Companilactobacillus allii: one gene and its partner. The protein of the gene in region 1 interacts with the protein of each later gene in a pairwise test. Links are inferred from orthologs where the notes say so. Each region holds a gene or a part of one and is shown on either strand. Other genes may lie near its edges. The genes, in order: BTM29_RS12545 and recJ.

Region 1 (3,336 bases):
AACCAACAATGGCCCGTTCGTCGGTAGTATCAAGTCGCTTTTGTTCAGCAGGTGTTAATTTCTTAATAATCGGTGCCGCAATTCGAATGGACTTAGCGCCCTTATTAACGGTGCGGTTAAAATCTGTTTGCCATTGCTTAAATCCCGCGACCTGGGTCGCTTGCGGATTTAAGCATAAATCAAATCAATGTTTCTGGCGCTATAATGATGGAATTTAGCCAAGGTATTGAGGTACTTTTTAAATTGGCCACTATCAGTTAATTTTAGGATTTGTTGTTCAGCCTGGGCAACCAATTGTGCTTTCCAGGCTTTAACGTCTGCTTTACTCGGCATTGTCTACCCCTCCTCATCTTCAAAAATATCATTCAATGTCGGCAATGATCTTATTTGAATCGAGGTCGTGCCATAAAGGGCAACGTAACCGTCAGATAATTTTTGCCAAGCTACTTGATAATAAGCGCCGTTACCAGTGATTTCCTTTAAATACTTGTAGGGTTCTTTAGCCTGCAGAACAGGTAATTCACTCCCAATGACTGCTAATTCGTTATCCATATTTATGATCTCCTTTGTTTTGCTAATCTTACCCGTTATTTAGGTTTACTTTTGGGGTTGTAAAAGTGAACCTAAATGACGGGTTCACCAACCGGAACAACGTGAAGGGCGGTAGACAGGATCTAATCAAAATCAAAACTTAATTTATGGCCGTCAAGCTTTAACTTGGCGTCAAACGGCTTTCCCTTTTTGTTCTTGAATCCCTTTAGTTTGCTGGTTTCACCCTTGGTGACTAAGGCTTTGATCGCAGTTTTACCAAGGGTTTTGCTGCTCCATTTCTTGGGTAAGGTAAAGTCTTCGCCTTGCTTAGGCTTCACAATGTAAAACTTCTGTTTATTTAAAACGGTCGCTTGCGGCGTTTCTAAGAATACTTCGGCGGCTTTTTGCGTTTGCTGTTGGTGATCGATTTGTTGCTTAATGGCTGAACTGCCAGTCAATTGCTCGGGGACATCAGCAATCAATTTTGCCACGAACTTTTTGATTTGGCTCAAAAAGTTATCCGGGGTGCGTTCTTCGGTACTGATTTGTTGTAACGCTTGCTCCCATTTAGCCGTCATTTCTGGGCTAGTTAGCAAGGGTTCGAGTTCGACCGCTTTACATAAAGTAGTTCCCGCTTCACTGACGTGGAGCTTGTTCTTTTCAGTAAACAAATAGCCGCGTTTTTTTAACACTTCCAGCACATTGGCCCGGGTCGCACTTGTCCCAATGCCTTGCACATCTTTGAGAATCGCCTGGGCTTCTTCATCATCAAGCGTTTTGCCGGCTGTCTTCATTGCCGTAATCAGGGTACCTTCGGTAAATGGCACGGGTGGGGTCGTTTCTTTTTGCGGTGTTTGCAGATTTGCTTGAACCTGATCGCCCTGATGAACGAGTGGTAAGGTGGCTGTTTCTTGCTGGTCGGCTTTGTGATCATCAAATAAAGCTTGCCAGCCTTGCTTAGTTGGGACCTTACCGGTTGCTTTAAAATTGGCGGCACCAACTTGGGTGATAATGGTGGTTTCCTCGTACTCGTACGGATCAGCAAACATCGCTAACGTCGTTTTTAAAACTAAGTCATAGACTTGTTGCTGTAATTTAGGTAAGCTGGCTAGTTTCTCTTTAGTCGGCACAACTTTAGTCATGATAATGGCGTAATGTTCTTCAACCTTTTTCCCATTGACGTAACGTTTATTTGGGGTTGTATTGGTTACAGCGACTTGCTTAGAGACTAAACCCAGATACTTCGTCAGATTAGCCACTAAGTACTCAAATTCTTCATCAGTTATATAAGCACAATCGGTGCGGGGGTAACTCAACAACTTGGCTTCATATAAACTTTGAATGGCTGCTAAGGTTTGGCTGGCGCTGGCGTGATAACGTTTATTCATGGCACTTTGCAGACTGGATAGTGAGAATAGTTGGGGACTAGCACGCTTTTTAGCCTGTTTTTGGACGTCCTTGATTAAACCGCCCTGTGAGCCTTTCTGAACGTGTTTAGCTTGCATGAATGTCATTAGCCCTGTTTCATCTTTAAATCGCTGATAGGGGTCTAATTTTGCGACGAATTTTTGCTGATTAGCAAGAATTTCAGCATTTAGTTCAAAATAGGGTTCCGGCTTAAAGTTTTTGATTGCCTGGTCTCTTTGATAAACCATATACAAAGTTGGCGTCTGTACTCGACCAATCGAGTACACCCCGCGCACCCCGTTTTGTCTTAATAGCAAGGTGTATAAAGGGCTGCCATTCATTCCAATTAACCAATCGCTAATTTTGTGATTACAAGTGCATGCCCCCATCTTCATGCCGGTTTCGAGTTTGGTGTTGCCGCTGCTTTTTCGTCATTTCCCACTCGGTTTCTTTTAAGCCGCGTTCTTGTTTTTGCCGTTGGTAATCTTCATCACGAGCATATAGGGCGGTCATGATTGCGTTACTAAAGGCCGTCTTTAAGTAATAGTCTGGACTAACCGGCTTGTAGTTCAGTGGTTGATAATGTCCGATATTTGCTTTTCTGTATTGATCGTCCTTATCTTGTTGCTCTTTTAACTGCTTTTGGATTTTCTCGATTTGACTGTTCTTAATCGTTGGATCGACTTTGCATTCGCCAAAAAAGAGTTGTTTAGTGCCATCATGCTTTAAAACCCGTTGTAAGTGATGATTTTCTAACTGATCTAAGCTAAGCTGTCCCGACAAATAAGCTAACCCTAATTGATGTTCTTGGGTACTGAAAACCTGTGGTGGATTTGCTTGCCATTGTTCCATTGTTTCGACTTTTAATGGCTTTAAAGTTGGATCATAGTACATCACGGCTGTGTAAGCCTGTTCCTGTTTAACTAGTGAAAGATCATCTAAATCACCATTAGGAAAGGCTCTTTTCAATACTTCATGGTATTGCGTTTGAATAACTTGCTTAACAGCCATGATTGTTCGCAAATCTTTGACTGCGCGAGTAATCTTTTGCTGTTCGGTTGGTGAATACTTTTCTAGTAGACCTTGATCAACGTGTTCTAGACTTTCTAAGCTATCATCATGAATCATCAGCGTATATTTCAGTTCGATTTTGACTTCCTTTTCCTGTTGCATTAATAACTTCCAGCCAACGTATGGCCGTTTGGTAAAGGTCAATAATTGTTGGGTCAACAAATCATCACGAATGTTCATTAAACGTTCGTTTAATTCACTACCCTTGAAAACTGTTTGTTCGCTATCGGTTTCCTTAATTAATTCTCGTCTTTCAGCTTGCGTGGTCTGTTCAAAATTAAGCTCTGGATAAAGTTTTTTAGTCGTGCGATCAACCACTTTATTTAA
Region 2 (3,356 bases), on another replicon or contig:
CGAAAAAATGGGGCAAAACAATTATGCACTAGCCGGTCATTATATGACTAATAAGGGTGCTTTGTTCTCACCACTCGAAAATTCTCAAATTGGTGATAAAGCATATATTACCAATATGAAACGAGTTTATACTTATAAGATTTTTTATAAAAAAATTGTTCCACCAACCGCGGTGTACTTGTTAGATGATACCAAAGGTCAAAAACTTTTAACATTGATAACTTGTGCTGACGGTGGTACTAATCGTTGGGCTATTCAAGCCACATTAGTAAGTAGTGTTCCAGCAAATAAAGCGACACTTTCAGTATTCTCTAAATAAGTCATGTTGTGGCTTATTTTTTTTTTTGAAATACTGTTATAATGATTTAGTTAGTAGGTGATGTAGTGGTATTAATCAATTGGGAAAAACGAAAAAATCCCACTAAAGAAGAGATTTCAAATTTTTCATCTGAAAATGATGTAAGCCAAATTCTTGGTGAATTATTAATGTCTAGAGGATTAACAAAAAAGGCCGATATCGGTGACTTTATTCATACTGATATTGCTGGTTTACAAGATCCGTTTGGATTACATGACATGGATAAGGCATTAGATATTATTGATCAAGCCATTCAAAATGAAAGTAAAATCGCCATCTACGGAGATTACGATGCTGATGGTGTTACCAGTACTTCTATTATGAAATTGACACTGCAGAGATTAGGTGTGAAGCCGATATTTTATATTCCGGATCGTTTCAAAGATGGATACGGTCCTAACTTAGATGTATATAAATTCTTGGCTGATCAGAATATTGATTTGCTTATTACTGTAGATAATGGTGTTAGTGGTAAAGAACAGATTAAGTATTTGAAGGATCGTGGCATTAAAGTCATTGTTACAGATCATCATGATTTACCGGATGAATTGCCGGAAGCAGACGCAATCGTCCATCCAACTATCCCAGGATTTGAGTATACGTGTCCTTATCTTTCTGGAGCTGGAGTTGCATTCAAAATTGCTGATGCATTACTTGGTGATGATGCTTTAGATTTGATTGATATAGCCGCCATTGGTACTATTGCTGATTCTGTGCCACTATTAGGTGAGAACCGTGTCATTGTTACAGAGGGCTTGAAACGCATGGCTGACAACAAGCATGTTGGTCTAAGTGCATTGATCGAGAAGTGTGATCTTAAAATCAATCAAATGACAGAAGAAGATATTGGTTTCAAAGTTGCTCCTAGAATCAATGCATTGGGACGCTTAGCAAATGCTTCTTCAGGAGTTGAATTGTTGACTACTGGGGATGAATCGTTTGCTAAAGAGATTGTTGATGAAACAGAAGACATTAATAGTAAACGACAAGACTTAGTCGCCTTTGCTTTTGATGATTCACAGGTACAAATTAAGGAACAAAAGAATAGTGGTGTCTTGGTTCTTAAAAGTGATAAGTGGCATCAAGGTATTTTAGGAATCGTTGCTAGTAGGGCCGTTGAACAAGAACATAAGCCAACACTGGTTCTTCAATATGATGAGGATTCTGGATTGTACAAAGGTTCTGGTAGAAGTCCTGAGGGATTCAACTTATTTGATGCATTGAATGCTCATAAAGAATTATTTGCAGGTTTTGGAGGACATGCACAAGCCTGTGGCTTTTCAATCGGTAAAGATGAATTAGAAAAACTAGTTCCTTTGTTGCAAACGGAACCAGAAAAGCAAAACTTTGATCCAACTGGTCCAATGACTAAGTTATATGATCTGAATCTTAATATTAGTGATTTGAATTTTGATTTGATTAAAGAGATTGATCAATTAGCTCCGTTTGGAATGGGTAATCCTAAGCCAGTAATTAAGTTATCTAATGTGTCGTTATCAGAGCCTAGATCAATCGGTAAAGATGGTACTCATTTGAAGACTGATGTCGTTGACAAAAATCATAAAATCGGTGCCATTGGTTTTGGAATGTATTCAAAGATTGATTCTTTAAATACGAATGCTTGTGACGTTTATGGTGAGCTAGGAGTCAATGAATGGCGTGGACGTAAGAACTTGCAGTTGATGTTGGATGATTTTCAGGCATCCGCTGAGGGTATGAAAATTAACCAGATGAGTGATATATATATTGATTATCGAAATAAACAAATATCTGGTTCGATTTTGAATAAATTCGATGCAATAGTCTTCTTCAATGAAACTTATTATGAGGCTGCTAATCGAGCACATCCACAAGTTAAGTTGATTATGTACAACGATAGTTTTAGTGGACAAAATGTATTGGTATATGATCGTCCACATAATTTGGATTTATTTAAAGAATTTATAAGTAAGAATAGTTTTGAACATGTTGCATTATATTTCCATACCGACCTGACTAGTCGCTATTTAGGACCTGATATGTCAGCGATGAAGAACTTCTTGAAGTATCTATATACTCATCAAAATGTGAAAGCAGATGGGATGGAATTGGTCGCAGAATATTTGCAATATAAAAAATCTGATATAGATTTCTATTTAAAAGTGTTTTTAGAGCTAGATTTTGTTAAAATAGTAGATGGCTTTGTTGAAAAAGCTAATGCTTCACAACAACGCGAATTGATTGAATCTCCAACATATCTTAAGAGATTACAACGCAATGATGTTGAAAAAATATTAATTGAATCCGACTTTGACAGTCTCTTGTCTTGGATAAGCGATTTTTGCCATAGTTAGATTGAATGGAGAAATTAAAAGATGGATATTGATTTTAAGAAATACGTTGCTAATGTTCCGGATTTTCCAGAACCAGGTGTACTATTTCGTGACATTTCACCATTAATGTTGGACGGTAAGGCATATGCCGCTGCCACAGATGAAATAGTTGAATATGCTAAGAGTCGTGGAGCAGAAATGATTGCTGGACCCGAAGCTCGTGGATTTATTGTTGGGTGCCCTGTAGCCTATAAATTAGGCGTTGGATTTGCCCCAGCACGTAAAAAGGGAAAGTTGCCTCGTGAAACTGAATCTGTTACTTACGATTTGGAATATGGACAAAGTTCACTTTATATGCAAATGGATGCAGTTAAACCAGGTCAAAAAGTATTAGTAGTTGATGATTTGATGGCAACTGGTGGTACATTAGCCGCAACTATTGATTTAGTTGAAAAACTTGGTGGTATAGTTGTTGGAACTGCATTCTTGATTGAATTAAAAGATCTACATGGCCGTGATAAAATTAAAGGCTATGATATGTTTACATTGATGCAGTATTAATATTATAATAATAAAGGCACATGCCTTTTATTATGGAGAGTTGGCAGAGTGGTAATGCACCGGACTCGAAATCCGGCGAACCGGTTCATACCGGCGCGCAGGTTCAATTCCTGTACTCTCCTTAA

The links.
Region 2: the proteins of BTM29_RS12545 (region 1) and recJ interact in binary tests that used the Escherichia coli proteins (3 or more experiments, as listed by UniProt). The link is inferred for Companilactobacillus allii from one-to-one orthologs.

What each region holds. Positions count from the first base shown.
Region 1 is NZ_CP019324.1:3,896-7,231, reverse strand. Bases 5-3,003 are described here. They hold BTM29_RS12545 (type IA DNA topoisomerase), read right to left. Parts: upstream 2,334-3,003; coding sequence 675-2,333; downstream 5-674. Other genes in these bases: mobQ (MobQ family relaxase), read right to left, coding at 2,308-3,003; BTM29_RS12550 (hypothetical protein), read right to left, coding at 337-552. Also shown: more of mobQ, read right to left, coding at 3,004-3,336.
Region 2 is NZ_CP019323.1:1,835,862-1,839,217, forward strand. The notes cover bases 19-3,037. They hold recJ (single-stranded-DNA-specific exonuclease RecJ), read left to right. Parts: upstream 19-384; coding sequence 385-2,691; downstream 2,692-3,037. Other genes in these bases: BTM29_RS09000 (class A sortase), read left to right, coding at 19-319; BTM29_RS09010 (adenine phosphoribosyltransferase), read left to right, coding at 2,713-3,037. Also shown: more of BTM29_RS09000, read left to right, coding at 1-18; more of BTM29_RS09010, read left to right, coding at 3,038-3,231. UniProt on the Escherichia coli protein: Single-stranded-DNA-specific exonuclease.